Regions from separate parts of the Azospira sp. APE16 genome, predicted to be linked through region 2. Evidence: predicted binding sites of a transcription regulator. Region 2 holds the regulator's gene; the other holds the start of a gene.
What was found. Region 2 encodes FliA, which starts transcription of late flagellar genes. Its sites were predicted from a motif close to CTAAAGTTNNNNNNNNNNNNGCCGNTA; they were not measured.
Positions count from the first base shown of each region.

Region 1: the regulator FliA is predicted to act here: its motif matches at 2,926-2,952, upstream of ACLSSQ_RS07735 (flagellin).

Region 1 covers NZ_CP179682.1:1,591,699-1,598,868, forward strand. The annotation lists gene ACLSSQ_RS07725 (homoserine dehydrogenase) at 1-1,105, shown strand, start outside; gene ACLSSQ_RS07730 (DUF2249 domain-containing protein) at 1,358-1,615, shown strand; gene ACLSSQ_RS07735 (flagellin) at 1,679-2,857, opposite strand; gene thrC (threonine synthase) at 3,068-4,507, shown strand; gene ACLSSQ_RS07745 (class I SAM-dependent methyltransferase) at 4,591-5,211, shown strand; gene ACLSSQ_RS07750 (hypothetical protein) at 5,243-5,380, opposite strand; gene nadC (carboxylating nicotinate-nucleotide diphosphorylase) at 5,605-6,489, opposite strand; gene ACLSSQ_RS07760 (FMN-binding glutamate synthase family protein) at 6,552-7,170, shown strand, end outside.
Region 2 covers NZ_CP179682.1:2,811,527-2,818,696, reverse strand. The annotation lists gene flhB (flagellar biosynthesis protein FlhB) at 1-931, shown strand, start outside; gene flhA (flagellar biosynthesis protein FlhA) at 924-3,005, shown strand; gene flhF (flagellar biosynthesis protein FlhF) at 3,002-4,381, shown strand; gene ACLSSQ_RS13450 (MinD/ParA family ATP-binding protein) at 4,374-5,264, shown strand; gene ACLSSQ_RS13445 (RNA polymerase sigma factor FliA) at 5,277-6,017, shown strand; gene ACLSSQ_RS13440 (flagellar motor protein) at 6,010-6,750, shown strand; gene motD (flagellar motor protein MotD) at 6,755-7,170, shown strand, end outside.

The sequences.
Region 1 (7,170 bases), 1.2 Mb from region 2:
CGACCCCAATGTGGACATCGTCGTCGAACTGATCGGCGGCTACGGCGTGGCCAAGGACCTGGTCATGAAGGCCATCGAGAATGGCAAGCACGTGGTCACCGCCAACAAGGCCCTGCTGGCCACCCACGGCAACGAAATTTTCGCCGCCGCCCAGAAGAAGGGCGTCATCGTCGCCTTCGAAGCCGCCGTGGCCGGTGGCATCCCCATCATCAAGGCCCTGCGCGAAGGCCTCTCCGCCAACCGCATCGAGTGGGTGGCCGGCATCATCAACGGCACCACCAACTTCATCCTCTCCGAGATGCGCGACAAGGGCCTGTCCTTTGCCGACGTGCTGAAGGAAGCCCAGCGCCTGGGTTACGCCGAAGCCGACCCCACCTTCGACGTGGAAGGCGTGGACGCGGCCCACAAGCTGACCATCATGTCCGCCATCGCTTTCGGCATCCCCATGAGCTTCGACAAAGCCCACGTGGAAGGCATCACCAAGCTGGACGCCATCGACATCAAGTACGCCGAGCAGCTGGGCTACCGCATCAAGCTGCTGGGCGTGACCAAGCGCACCCCGGAAGGCGTGGAACTGCGCGTGCATCCCACCCTGATCCCGGAAAAGCGCCTCATCGCCAATGTGGAAGGCGCCATGAACGCCGTCCTGGTGAAGGGCGACGCCGTCGGCGCCACCCTCTACTACGGCAAGGGCGCCGGTGCCGAGCCCACCGCTTCCGCCGTCATCGCCGACCTGGTGGACGTCACCCGCCTGCACACCTCCGATCCGGAACACCGGGTGCCCCATCTGGCCTTCCAGCCGGACGCCGTGGTGGACCTGCCGATCCTGCCCCTGGCCGAAGTGCAGACCGCCTACTACCTGCGCCTGCGGGTGGAAGACAAGCCCGGCGTGCTGGCCGACATCACCCGCATCCTGGCCGACCAGTCCATCTCCATCGATGCCATGATCCAGAAGGAGCCGGGCGAGGGCGAAGTGCAGACCGACATCATCCTGCTCACCCACCAGACCCGGGAAAAGAACGTGGACGCGGCCATCGCCAAGATCGAAGCCCTGGCCGCCGTGCAGGGCAAGGTCACCCGCCTGCGCCTGGAAGAACTGCAGTAAGCCGCACCGCGCAGTCCTGACGGGCTGCGATGCAACAAGGACGGGCATCTTCAGCCTGCCATCCCGGAAATGTACGCCCCGTGCGGGTCTCCAGGGTGGTGCGGTGAAGGTGCCCGTCCTTTTCCTTTGGCAGGATGGGGCAAAAGGCCTTGGCCGCCTCAGGGGTTTTGCCTGTCTGGATCAAAGACGGAGCGGTGCCGCCTGGACACAATGGGCGCTCCTGTTTTTACTCCGATCCCTGCGAGGACATCCATGCACGCCTGCGACCAACCCACTCCCCTGGCCCTCTATCCCTTCGACGCCCGGGGCGTTGCCAAGCGCTTCCGCCACGCCGCCATCTTCGGCGCCTTCGACGCCCTGTTCCCCGGCGAGACCATGCGCTTCTGCAACGACCACGACCCCCTGCCGCTGCTGGACCAGCTGCTCACCCGCTACGGCGACGGCATCTCCATTGCCTACGTGCAGCGCGAGCCGGGCGCCATCGTCATCGACTTCACCAAGCAGGGCTGAGGCAGCGCGCCGGCCAGCCCGGCGCCGCCCGATCCCACCAGGCCGGCCTTGCGCCGGCCTTTTTTATCGCAACAGGCGAAGGGCGGTGGAGGGGGCGGTGTTGGCTTGGCCGAGAACTGCTGTTCCGGCCTGTTGCAGGATTTGATTGCGGGTCAGCCGGGCGGTCTCTTCTGCAAAATCCGCATCGGTGATGCGGCTGCGGGCGGCGCTGGTGTTCTCCACATAGGCCTGCACATTGGCCACCACCGCTTCGAAGCGGTTCTGCACCGAGCCGAAGGTGGCCCGCAGGTTGGCGATCTTGGCGATGTCCGCATCGACACTGCCGACCGCCGCCGCCGCCAGGGCCTGGTTGGTGATGTTGATGGTGCCGGTGGCGGTCATGCTCTGGTAGTAGGAATACAGGCCGGTGCCGGCGCCTACCCAGCCGTAACCTGCAGCGGCGTTGGCGGCGGCGTTGTTCACTGCCGCCAGGACGACTGCCGGTTTGGCGCCCGCATTGGCGTTATAGGCGGCTTCGGCGGCCTGGTAGGTGGCCCAGGCCGCGTTCTGGGCCGGGCTGCCGCTGGTGAAGCCGCTGACGTTGTAGGTGTTGCTGCCCACCGTGGTGGTGAGTCCGCTGGTGACGAATTTGCGCAGGGCCTGGTCGGCGGCGGTGATGGCGGCCAGGGGCGAGCTGCCGCCCTGGACGGCGCCGAGAATGGCGCTGGAGGCCTTGGCCGCCGGACTGGGACTGCCCAGGGATTGGGCCAGGTCCGTGGTGCTGACCTGGATGCGGTTGTCGCCGCTGCCGCTGTAGCCGACCTGGAAGGTCAGGGTGGAGGCGCCGGAGAGCAGGCGGGAGCCGTTGAAATCCGTGGTCTGCACGGTGCGGCTGATTTCCTGGGTCAGCTGGTCCACTTCCTTTTGCAGCTGGGAGCGGTTGCTGTCCACCATGGAGCCGTTGGCCGCCTGGATGGCGATTTCCCGGATGCGTTGCAGGTTGCCGCTGATCTGACCCAGGGCCGACTCGGCCACCTGGCTCAGGGAAATGCCGTCGTTGGCGTTGCGCACCGCCTGGTTGCCGCCGCGGATGATGGTGCTGAGGCCCTCGGCGATGGCCATGCCGGCGGCGTCGTCCTTGGCGCTGTTGATGCGCAGGCCCGATGACAGGCGCTGCAGCGATTGGGCGAGGGTCCCGGACGAGCGCGCCAGGTTCTGCTGCACGGTCTGTGCGAGAACGTTGGTGTTAATGATCAGCGGCATCGGGCGTTCGTACCATCGGGATGGGCGGCTATTCCGTATTTTTTGCGGAGCAGGGGGCTACCCATCCCTATCGGCCTTGGGCCCGCCAACTTGAGGGTGTTGCCCGTATTCGTCCTTACGTTATGCCCTTGGGGCGCTAGGCTTCGGCAAGGGGAGCGGCCGTGGTATCCTTCGGCCCTTCCTTAAGTCCTTGAACGTCCCGGATTTTCCATGCGCTATCTGTCTACCCGCGGTGATGCAGCCTCCTCCCCGACCCAGTCCTTCTGCGACATCCTCCTCGGCGGCCTGGCCCCCGATGGCGGCCTCTACCTGCCGGAAACCTATCCCCAGGTGAGCCGGGCCGAGCTGGATGCCTGGCGTCAGCTGTCCTACGCCGAGCTGGCCTTTGCCGTGCTGTCCAAGTTCATCGACGACATTCCCCCGGCCGACCTCAAGGCCATCTGCGACAAGACCTACACCGCCGAGGTTTATTGCCATGCCCGTCCCGGCGACAACGCCGCCGATGTGACCCCTATCCACTGGCTGGAGCAGGGCAAGCTGGCCCTGCAGGAACTGTCCAACGGCCCCACCCTGGCCTTCAAGGACATGGCCATGCAGCTCCTGGGCAACCTTTTCGAGTACGTGCTGGCCAAGCGCGGCGAAGAGATCAACATTCTCGGCGCCACCTCCGGCGACACCGGCTCCGCCGCCGAGTACGCCATGCGCGGCAAGAAGGGCGTGCGCGTCTTCATGCTCTCCCCGGACGGCAAGATGAGCGCCTTCCAGCGGGCCCAGATGTATTCCCTGCAGGACGAGAACATCCACAACATCGCCGTGCGCGGCATGTTCGACGACGCCCAGGACATCGTGAAGGCCGTCTCCAACGACGCCGCCTTCAAGGCCAAGTACAAGATCGGCGCCGTCAATTCCATCAACTGGGCCCGGGTCGCCGCCCAGATCGTCTATTACTTCAAGGGCTACTTCGGCGCCACCGAAAACAACGACCAGCAGGTGGCCTTCTGCGTGCCTTCCGGCAACTTCGGCAACATCTGCGCCGGCCATATCGCCCGCATGATGGGCCTGCCCATCGGCAAGCTGATCCTGGCCACCAACGAAAACAATGTGCTGGACGAGTTCTTCAAGACCGGTGTCTATCGGCCGCGCAAGACCGCCGAGACCTTCGTCACCTCCAGCCCCTCCATGGACATTTCCAAGGCCTCCAACTTCGAGCGTTTCGTCTTCGATCTGGTGGGCCGCGACCCGGCCAAGGTGCGGGAACTGTGGGCCCAGGTGGATGCAGGCCAGGCCTTCGACCTGCGCGGCACCCCCTACATGGACAAGCTGGCCGGCTTCGCCTTCGTCTCCGGCGCCAGCAGCCACGCCGACCGCCTGGCCACCATCCGCTCCTGCTGGGAAACCTATGGCGTCATGATCGACACCCACACCGCCGACGGTCTCAAGGTGGCCAGGGAAAACCCCGTCGCCGGCATGCCCACGGTGGTGCTGGAAACGGCCCTGCCGGCCAAGTTCGCCGAGACCATCCGCGAGGCCCTGGGCCGGGAACCGGAAGTGCCCGCCGATCTCCAGGGTCTGGAAAAGCTGGCCCAGCGCGTCGAGGTCATGGACCCGGATGTGAATGCGGTGAAGGCCTTCATCCAGGCCCGGGTCTGACAGGTCTGGCGGGCCTGATAACGGCCGGCCATTGCCGAACGGGGCACCTGCGGGTGCCCTTTTTCTTTGATGGAGCGATCAAGATGAGCCAACACGAAAAATTCTGGAGCGAGCGCTTCAGCGCCGCCGGCGAGGACTACCTTTTCGGCACCGCTCCCACCCGTTTTCTCGCCCTCCACGAATTCCTCCTGGGGGCGGGCAGCACGGCCCTGTCCGTGGCCGACGGCGAGGGACGCAACAGCGTCTGGCTGGCGGAGCAGGGCCTGCAGGTGACGGCGGTGGAAGTGTCGCCGGTGGCGGTGGACAAGGCGCGCCGTCTGGCCGCCGGCCGGGGCGTCCTGGTGGATTTCCAGGTGGCGGACCTGCTGGCCTGGGTGTGGCCCGAGGCCGCCTACGACCTGGTGCTGGCCGTGTTCATCCAGTTCGCCAATCCGGCGGAACAGGAGCGGATTTTTGCCGGCATGGCCCAGGCCCTGAAGCCGGGCGGTCGCCTGCTGCTGCACGGCTACACCCCCAAGCAGCTGGAATACCGCACCGGCGGCCCCAGTGCGCTGGAAAACCTGTACACGCCGGAACTGCTGCGCCAGGCCTTCGCCGGCCTGGAGATCGAGGAACTGCGGGAGTATGAGGCGGAACTGCATGAAGGCCTGGCCCATCGGGGCCGTTCGGCCCTGATCGACCTGGTGGCGAGAAAGCCGGGCTGAGGTTCAGCCCGGCGGGAATGGCGAGGCGCGGCTAGAGGTAGATGACGGCCGGGAACACGGCGGCAGCCAGGACCAGGACCAGCCATTCCAGATTGTGACGGGCGAGGAAGCCGGTGAAGTGCAGCACCAGCACGGCGATGGCGATGACGTAGAAAAGCGCGAACAGCATGTCGTTCCCCCGGTGACGACCCCGGCGGATGGCCCGCCGTGGCGGCGGAACCGGGGTTCTTCGGCCGATTATAGCCACCTGCTCCGGCGCTGCCGTGACATATTTGGCTCCCGGCCGGCCCGGGAACAAAGAGATGCAGGCCTGCCGGAGGGCAGGCCCCAGGCGGACGGGTAAGGCGCTGGGGAAGCCGGGGAGAGGCGGTGGAGAGCCGCTGCGGCGGCCCCTCAGCCCGCCTTGAAGCGCATGGAGAGATCCAGGGCCTGCACGTCCTTGGTCAGGCCGCCGATGGAGATGCGGTCCACCCCGGTTTCGGCGATGGCCCGCACCGTTTCCAGGCTGACGCCGCCGGAGGCTTCCAGCACGGCCTGGCCGGCGGCCAGGCGGGAGGCTTCCGCCATGTCGGCCAGGCTCATGTTGTCCAGCAGGACCATGGTGGCGCCGGCGGCCAGGGCCTGGTGCAGCTCCTCCAGGTTTTCCACTTCCACCTGGATGAACTTGCAGGGCACGGTCGCCGCGGCGGCCACGGCCTTGGCCGCCGCCATGGCCTGGGCGATGCCGCCGGCGGCCATGATGTGGTTTTCCTTGATCAGGATGGCGTCGTAGAGGCCGATGCGGTGGTTGTCGCCGCCGCCGCAGGTGACCGCATATTTCTGGGCCAGGCGCAGGCCGGGCAGGGTCTTGCGGGTGTCCACGATGCGGGCCCTGGTGCCGGCCACCGTATCGACGAAGCGGCGGGTGCGGGTGGCGACGCCGGAGAGCAGCTGCAGGAAATTGAGGCCGGTGCGCTCGGCAGTGAGCAGGGCCCGGGCCGGGCCGGCGATGTCGCACAGCAGCTGGTTGGGCTGGACCCGGTCGCCGTCCTGGGCGTGCCAGGTGATGCGGCAGGCCGGATCCACCTTGCGGAAGGCGGCTTCGAACCAGGCGGTGCCGCACAGGGTGGCCGCTTCACGGGAAATCACCGTGGCCGTGCCGGGCTGGCCGGCCGGGATCAGCTGGGCCGTCAGGTCGCCGCCGGCTACGTCCTCGGCCAGGGCGCCATCCACATTGCGCTCGATTTCGGCGGCGGGGGGCAGTTGCAGGGTGAGTTGGGAATCCACGGGCTTGGGCACGGCAGGCTTTCGTTCATGTTAGATTGACCGGACGCAATTCTAACATCCGCAAAGGAGGCGCCATGGGCAGCGAAGCAATGGGTATCCTGCATGTCAGTCTGGGCGTCCTGCTCGCCCTGGGCCTGGCGGCGTGGCTGGTGTACTGGTATGTGCAGGACATCACCCAGAAGCGCCACACGGTGCTGCGCAACTATCCCATCGTCGGCCACCTGCGCTATTTCTTCGAGAAGCTGGGGGAGTACTTCCGCCAGTACTTCTTCCTCAACGACCGGGAGGAGCGCCCCTTCGACCGGGCCACCCGGGGCTGGATCTACCGCCTGGCCAAGAACGAGGGCGGCATCCTGGGCTTCGGCTCCACCTACGACCTGCACCAGACCGGCGCCATCCTCTTCGTCAATGCGCCATTCCCCGTGCTCGACGAGGAACGCCTGCCGACGCCGCCCCTGGTCATCGGTGAGGGCTGGTGCGACAAGCCTTTCACCGGCCGTTCCCTGATCAACATCAGCGGCATGAGCTTCGGCGCCATTTCCAAGCCCGCCGTCCAGGCCCTGGCCCGGGGCGCCCAGATGGCCGGCTGCTGGATGGATACGGGGGAGGGCGGCCTTTCGCCCTACCACCTGGAAGGGGGCTGCGACATCATTTTCCAGATCGGCACCGCCAAGTACGGCTGCCGTGACGAGC
Region 2 (7,170 bases):
AGCCGTGGATGATCCCGAATATGCCCTGACCCGTTTTTCAGCCTTGTCCTGGGACGCCGTGGTTGCTTTTTGGCCCCTGATCCTGGCATTGGTGCTGGCAGCGCTGGCATCCCCCTTTCTCCTGAATGCCTGGAATTTCGCCCCCAAAGCTTTTACCCCCGATCTGACCCGTCTCAATCCGCTGAACGGCATCAAGCGCGTTTTCTCGTGGAACGGGCTGGTCGAGATGGTCAAGGCCGTGGCCAAGGCCGGTCTCATCGGCGGCGTGGCGGTATGGGTTATCTGGCGTGAGCAGGACCAGCTCTTCCAGTTGCTCTCCCTGCCCCTGGATGCCGGTCTGGCTATGGCTGGCGACATGATTTCCTGGAGTTTTCTCCTGATTGTGGCGGCCATGTTCCTCATCGTTGCCGCCGACGTGCCCTTCCAGCTGTGGCAGTACTACGACAAGCTGAAGATGACCAAGGAAGAGGTCAAGCAGGAACACAAGGAAATGGAAGGTAGTCCCGAGGTCAAGGGACGCATCCGCCGCCTGCAGCGCGAGGCTGCCCAGCGTCGCATGATGAGCGCGGTGCCCAAGGCCGACGTCATCGTCACCAACCCGACCCACTTTGCTGTTGCTTTGGCTTACACCGCAGGCATGCGGGCGCCCAAAGTGGTGGCCAAGGGCGTGGATGCCGTGGCCTTGCGCATCCGGGAGATCGGTGCAGAGCATGGCGTGCCCCTCCTGGAAGCGCCGCCCCTGGCTCGTACGCTGTACCGCTTCGCCGAGCTTGAGGATGAGATTCCCGGCGCCCTGTACAACGCGGTCGCCGAAGTGCTGGCCTACGTCTATCAATTGAACCGTTATCGGGAAGTCGGCGGCAGCTATCCGGTGCCGCCCCGGGATCTTCCCATTCCCCAGGACATGATGGTGGAGGCTGCCAATGGCTAGTAACGCCATGTCCCTGCAAGGCCTGTTCGGGCGCCTCAATCCGCGCCAGCTGGCGGCACCCGTCCTGATCCTGATGATCCTGGCGATGATGGTCCTGCCCCTCCCGGCCTTTGCCCTGGACCTCTTCTTCACCTTCAACATCGCCCTTTCCATCATCGTCCTGCTGGTGGCAATCTACACGCTCAAGCCCCTGGACTTCTCCGTCTTCCCCACCATCCTGCTGGTGACCACCCTGTTGCGTCTGTCCCTCAACGTGGCCTCCACCCGGGTGGTTCTGCTGCAGGGCCATACGGGGCCGGACGCCGCCGGCAAGGTGATTGAAGCCTTCGGCCACTTCCTGGTGGGCGGCAATACGGCGGTGGGTATCGTCGTTTTCCTGATTCTGGTGATCATCAACTTCATGGTCATCACCAAGGGTGCTGGCCGGGTAGCCGAAGTGGCAGCCCGCTTCACCCTGGACGCCATGCCCGGCAAGCAGATGGCCATCGACGCCGACCTCAACGCCGGTCTCATCGCCGAGGACGAGGCGCGCCGCCGCCGGGCTGAGGTGGCCAGCGAAGCCGATTTCTACGGTTCCATGGACGGTGCCTCCAAGTTCGTGCGCGGCGATGCCATGGCCGGCATCATCATCATGCTGATCAACGTCATCGGCGGCCTCATCGTCGGCGTCCTGCAGCACAACATGGACGTGGGGGTAGCGGCCAAGAACTACACCCTGCTGACCATCGGCGACGGCCTGGTGGCCCAGATTCCGGCGCTGATCATTTCCATCGCTGCCGGTATGGTGGTGACCCGGGTGGGGGATGACCAGGACATCAGCAGCCAGTTCCTTGGCCAGATGTTCGCCAATCCCCGGGTGATGTGGATTACCGCCGCCATTCTCGGAATCATGGGCCTGATTCCGGGTATGCCCAACTTTGTTTTCATCCTCCTTGCCGCCATGTTGGGTGGCTTGGGTTACCTGCTTTCCAAGCGGGCCGAGCTGGTCAAGACTGCGCCGGTGCCGGTGCAGGCGCCGCCGGCGCCCGAGAACATGGAAGCCAGCTGGAACGACGTGGCGCCGCTGGACGTGCTGGGCCTGGAAGTGGGCTACCGTCTGATCCCGGTGGTGGACAAGTCCCAGGATGGGGAACTGCTGCGGCGCATTCGTGGCATCCGCAAGAAATTTGCCCAGGAAGTGGGCTTCCTGGTGCCGCCGGTGCACATCCGGGACAACCTGGAACTGCGTCCCAACGCCTATCGCATCCAGCTGAAGGGGGTCGAGGTCGGCGGCGGCGAAGCCTTCCCCGGCCAGTTCCTGGCCATCAATCCCGGCCGCGTGGCCGGTACCGTGTCCGGAACCCCGACCAAGGATCCGGCCTTCGGTCTGCCGGCTGTCTGGATCGACGCCAGCCTGCGGGAACAGGCCCAGTCCTACGGCTACACCGTGGTGGATGCCTCCACCGTGGTCGCCACTCACCTCAACCACCTGATCCTGTCCCATGCCGCCGAACTCCTGGGGCGCCAGGAAACCCAGCAGCTGCTGGACCATCTGGCCAAGGAAATGCCCAAGCTGGCCGAGGATCTGGTGCCCAAGGTCATTCCCCTGGGAACGCTGCAAAAGGTGCTGCAGAATTTGCTGGAAGAGGGCGTGCATATCCGCGACATGCGCACCATCATCGAAACCCTGGCCGACCACGCGCCCCGCAATGCCGATCCGGAGGCCCTGACCTCCACCGTGCGCGTTGCCCTGGGCCGCAGCATCATCCAGCAACTCTATCCCGGCACCGCCGACATGCAGGTGATGTCCCTGGACCCCCAACTGGAACGCATCCTGGTCCAGGCCGTTGCCGGTTCCGGCGAAGGCAGCCTGGAGCCCGGCCTGGCCGATACCCTGATGCGCGAGACCGCCGCCGCCGCCCAGCGTCAGGAAGAACTGGGCCTGCCCGCGGTGCTGCTGGTGCCGGCCAGCATCCGTACCCTTCTTTCCCGCTTCCTGCGGCGCACCGTGAGCCAGCTCAAGGTGATCGCCCACAGTGAAGTTCCCGAATCCAAAATCATCAAAGTCACCTCGCTCATCGGGGGTAGATCATGAACGTCAAAAAATTCATCGCCGTAAATGCCCGGGAAGCCCTGCGTAAGGTCAAAGAGACCTTGGGTCCCGACGCCATCATCCTCTCCAACCGGGGCGTTCCCGGCGGCGTGGAAATCATGGCGGTCGCTTCCCGCGACATGGCCATGATCGTGCCCGGTCCCTCCCGGGACGAGGTGGCGGTGGAGGACTACAAGGTCAGCCTCTCCAGCGCCTCCCGCCCTGCACCAGCTGCGGCACCGGCCCGGCCTGCCCCTGCTCCCCGAGCCGCAGAAATGCAGCCTTCCCAGCGTGGTGCCGCTGCGAACCCCGCCAGTGGCCCCATCCCGGCCGTCGCCCGCCCGGCTCAGCGTCCGGCGCCCCGTCCCGAGATGGCCGCCCGCTCCGGCGCTACCCGCACGGTGCGCGAGGAAGAGGAAATCCCGGCTGCGGTCATGATGGAAGAGATCCGCGCCCTGCGCAAAATCGTCGAGCAGCACATGGCCGGTTTCGCCTGGGGCGAGACTGCCCGCATGGAGCCGGTGAAGACGGACATGCTGCGCCAGATGCTGGATGCCGGTTTCTCCCCCCAGTTTTCCCGCGAACTGCTGGCCGAACTGCCTTCCGAACTGGATGCATCCCAGGCCCAGGCCTGGATCAAGGGTGCCGCCGACCGTTCCCTGCTGACCATCGGCAACGACAACGACATCATCGACCGGGGCGGCGTGTACGCCCTGGTGGGTCCCACCGGGGTCGGCAAGACCACCACCACCGCCAAGCTGGCCGCCCGTTGCGTGGTGCGCCACGGTGCCGACAAGCTGGCTCTGGTCACCACCGACGGCTACCGGATCGGCGCTCACGAGCAGTTGCGTATCTATGGCCGCATCCTCGGCGTTTCCGTGCATCTGGTGCGGGACGTGGGCGATCTGCGCAATACCCTGGAAGAACTGTCCCACAAGCACATGGTGCTGATCGACACCATGGGCATGAGCCAGAAGGACCGCCTGGTGGCCGAGCAGATTTCCATGCTGATGGGCGCCAACGGCGACGTGCGCCGCCTGCTCTGCCTGTCGGCCACCAGCCGCGGCGATACTTTGGATGATGTGATTTCCGCCTACCAGGGCGAAGACCTGGCCGGCTGCATCCTGACCAAGGTGGACGAAGCTGCCAGCCTGGCGACGCCCCTGGATGCCATCATGCGCCACGGCCTCAAGCTGCACTACGTCTCCAACGGCCAGCGCGTGCCTGAAGATCTGCACCTGCCTAACCGGGCCTATCTGCTGCACCGGGCCTTCAAGGATCTGCCGGAAACCTCTCCCCATCGCTATGCCGGCGTCGAGCCGGCCCTGATGATGGCCAATGCGGGCCTGACCGGCACCTATGGAGGCCGTCGTGGCTGAATTCCGGGGTGACCAGGCGGCCGGCTTGCGCCGCCTGTTCGGGCGCGAGCAACTGCGGGTGGTGAGTTTTGCCGCCGGCTGCGAAGGCGTCGGCAAAAGCGTGGCCGTGGCCAATCTGGCGACCGCTCTGGCGCGCCAGGGCAAGGAAGTCCTGATCCTGGACGAGAATACCGGCGCCGATAACCAGGCCGCCCTGTTCGGCGTGCCGGCCCGTTATGACCTGGTGCACGTGGTGAACCGGGAAAAGCCCCTGGAAGAGGTGCTGCTCGCCGCTGGTGCCGGCGTGCGCCTGCTGCCGGCGGCCCGGGCGGTGAAGAAACTTTCCCGTTTTTCCCTGGCCCAGAAGCAGGCCCTGGTGGAAGGCCTGGCGGAGATGGAGCATCCGGCCGACGTCATCCTGGTGGATACGGCGGTGGATCATCCCCTGGGTTTCTCGCCCCTTGGCCTGGCAGCCCAGGAAACGGTGATCGTGCTCTCTGCCACCGGCTCCGCCATCACCGAGGCCTATGCCCTGATCAAGAAAATGAGCACCGGCTACGCCCGGCGCGACTTCCGCATCCTGGTGAACAAGGTAAAGGCCGCCGCCGATGCGGAAGCGATTTTCGACAACATTGCCCAGGTTGCCAGTCAGCGCCTGCACGTCAGCCTGGACTACAGCGGCTGCATCCCCCTGGACGATGCCCTGCGCCAGTCGTCCCGACTCGCCCAGCCCGTGGTCACGGCGTTCCCGGATAGCCCGGCGGCCCGCAGCCTGCGCGGCCTGGCGGCCGACATGCTGCACTGGCCCCAGTCGGGTAGGGAAGGGGGCGGACTCGAACAATTCGTGCAACAACTGCTACACTTGAGCCAACGCATTACGCCGAGCCCTATCCACGCCGGATAGCCCAACCGACATATGTATAACGCCGCTGGTCAGCTCGACAAGGAACAGCTCGTCCAGCGCTTCGCTCCTCTCGTCAAGCGCATCGCTTACCACCTGATGGCACGCCTGCCGTCCAGTGTGCAGGTGGAGGATTTGGTGCAGAACGGGATGATCGGTCTGCTGGATGCCATGAACCGGTTCGAGACCGGGCACGGCGCCCAGTTCGAGACCTACGCGGCGCAGCGCATCCGGGGGGCCATGCTGGATGGCCTGCGGGAAAACGACTGGCTGCCCCGGGGATTGCGCCGGGACCTGCGCCGCATCGAACAAGCCATCACCCAACTCGAACAGGAGCACGGTCGCGTGCCGACGGAAAAAGAGTTGGCCGAAGCCATGGACATGTCCCTGGCCGATTACCAGAAAATGCTGGGCGAAGCCCGGGGCCATCAACTGCTCTACTTCGAAGACTTCACCGAAGAGGGCGAGGAAGGCTTCCTGGAGCGCCACCTGACGGATCACGATGCCGATCCCCTGCGCCTGCTCGAGGAGCAGAGCCTGCGTCAGACCCTGGTGGCTTCCATCGGCGAGCTGCCGGAACGGGAAAAATTGATGATGGCCCTCTACTATGAGCAGGACCTCAATCTGCGGGAAATCGGCGAAGTCATGGGAGTGACCGAGTCCCGCGTCTGTCAGCTGCATAGTCAGGCCATCGCCCGCTTGCGGGCCAAGGTTCTGGGTGAGACTTCAGGAAAGAAGAAAAAACGCCATGGATAGCATAAGCATTATCGGTTTGCTCCTGGGGCTTGGCGCCATCATCGGGGGTCAGATTCTCGAAGGGGGGCACCTCGGCTCCCTGCTGCAGCCCACCGCCGCCATGATCGTGCTGGGGGGGACCTTCGGTGCCGTCCTGCTGCAGAGTCCCGTATCCACCGTGGTCCGGGCTTTCAAGATGCTCAAGTGGGTGTGGGTGCCGCCGGCGGTCAATCACGCCTGGATGATCAACAGCATTTCCGACTGGAGCCATGTCTCCCGCCGCGAGGGCCTGCTGGCCCTGGAGGGGTTCATCGCCCAGTTGCGCGACCCGTTTATCCAGAAAGGGCTGCAACTGCTGGTGGATGGTGCGGAGCCGGAACGTCTGCGGGAGGTGCTGGAGGTGGAAATCGGCACCTATGAAGAGGAGCTGAAGGCCGGTGCCAAGTTCTGGGAATCCGCCGGCGGCTTCTCTCCGACCATCGGCATTATCGGCGCGGTGATGGGTCTGATCCACGTGATGGAGAATCTGTCCGATCCCTCCAAGTTGGGGGCCGGTATCGCCGTCGCCTTCGTGGCCACCATTTACGGCGTCGGCATGGCCAACCTGGTGCTGATTCCCATGTCCACCAAACTGAAGGCTCATATCGCCCGCCTGGTGACCCTGCGGGAAATGCTGGTGGATGGCCTGGTCGGCATCGCCAACGGCGACAACCCGCGCATCATCGAGAGCCGCCTCCAGGGTTACGTGAGCTGATCCCATGGGGCGCCGCAATAAAAAGCACGCGGACGAGCATGAGAATCTGGAGCGCTGGCTCGTTTCCTACGCCGACTTCATTACCCTGCTGTTTGCCTTCTTCGTGGTGATGTACGCCATTTCGTCGGTGAACGAGGGCAAGTACCGGGTGCTATCGGATTCCCTGATCACTGCCTTCAAGAATCCCTCCATCGTCGATGGAGGCGCCATCACGGTCGTGCCCAAGCGGACGCCGGACAGTGTGGTCAAGCAGATCGTGGTGAAGGAGGATCCCAAGGTCGTCGAGGCCAAACAGCAGCAACGGGACAAGATGCGCAATGTGGCCAAGGACATTTTTGCCGTCCTGGCGCCCCTGGTGCAGCAGGGCAAGGTCAGGGTGCTGGAAACGGCCCGTGGCGTCACTATCGAAATCAACGACAG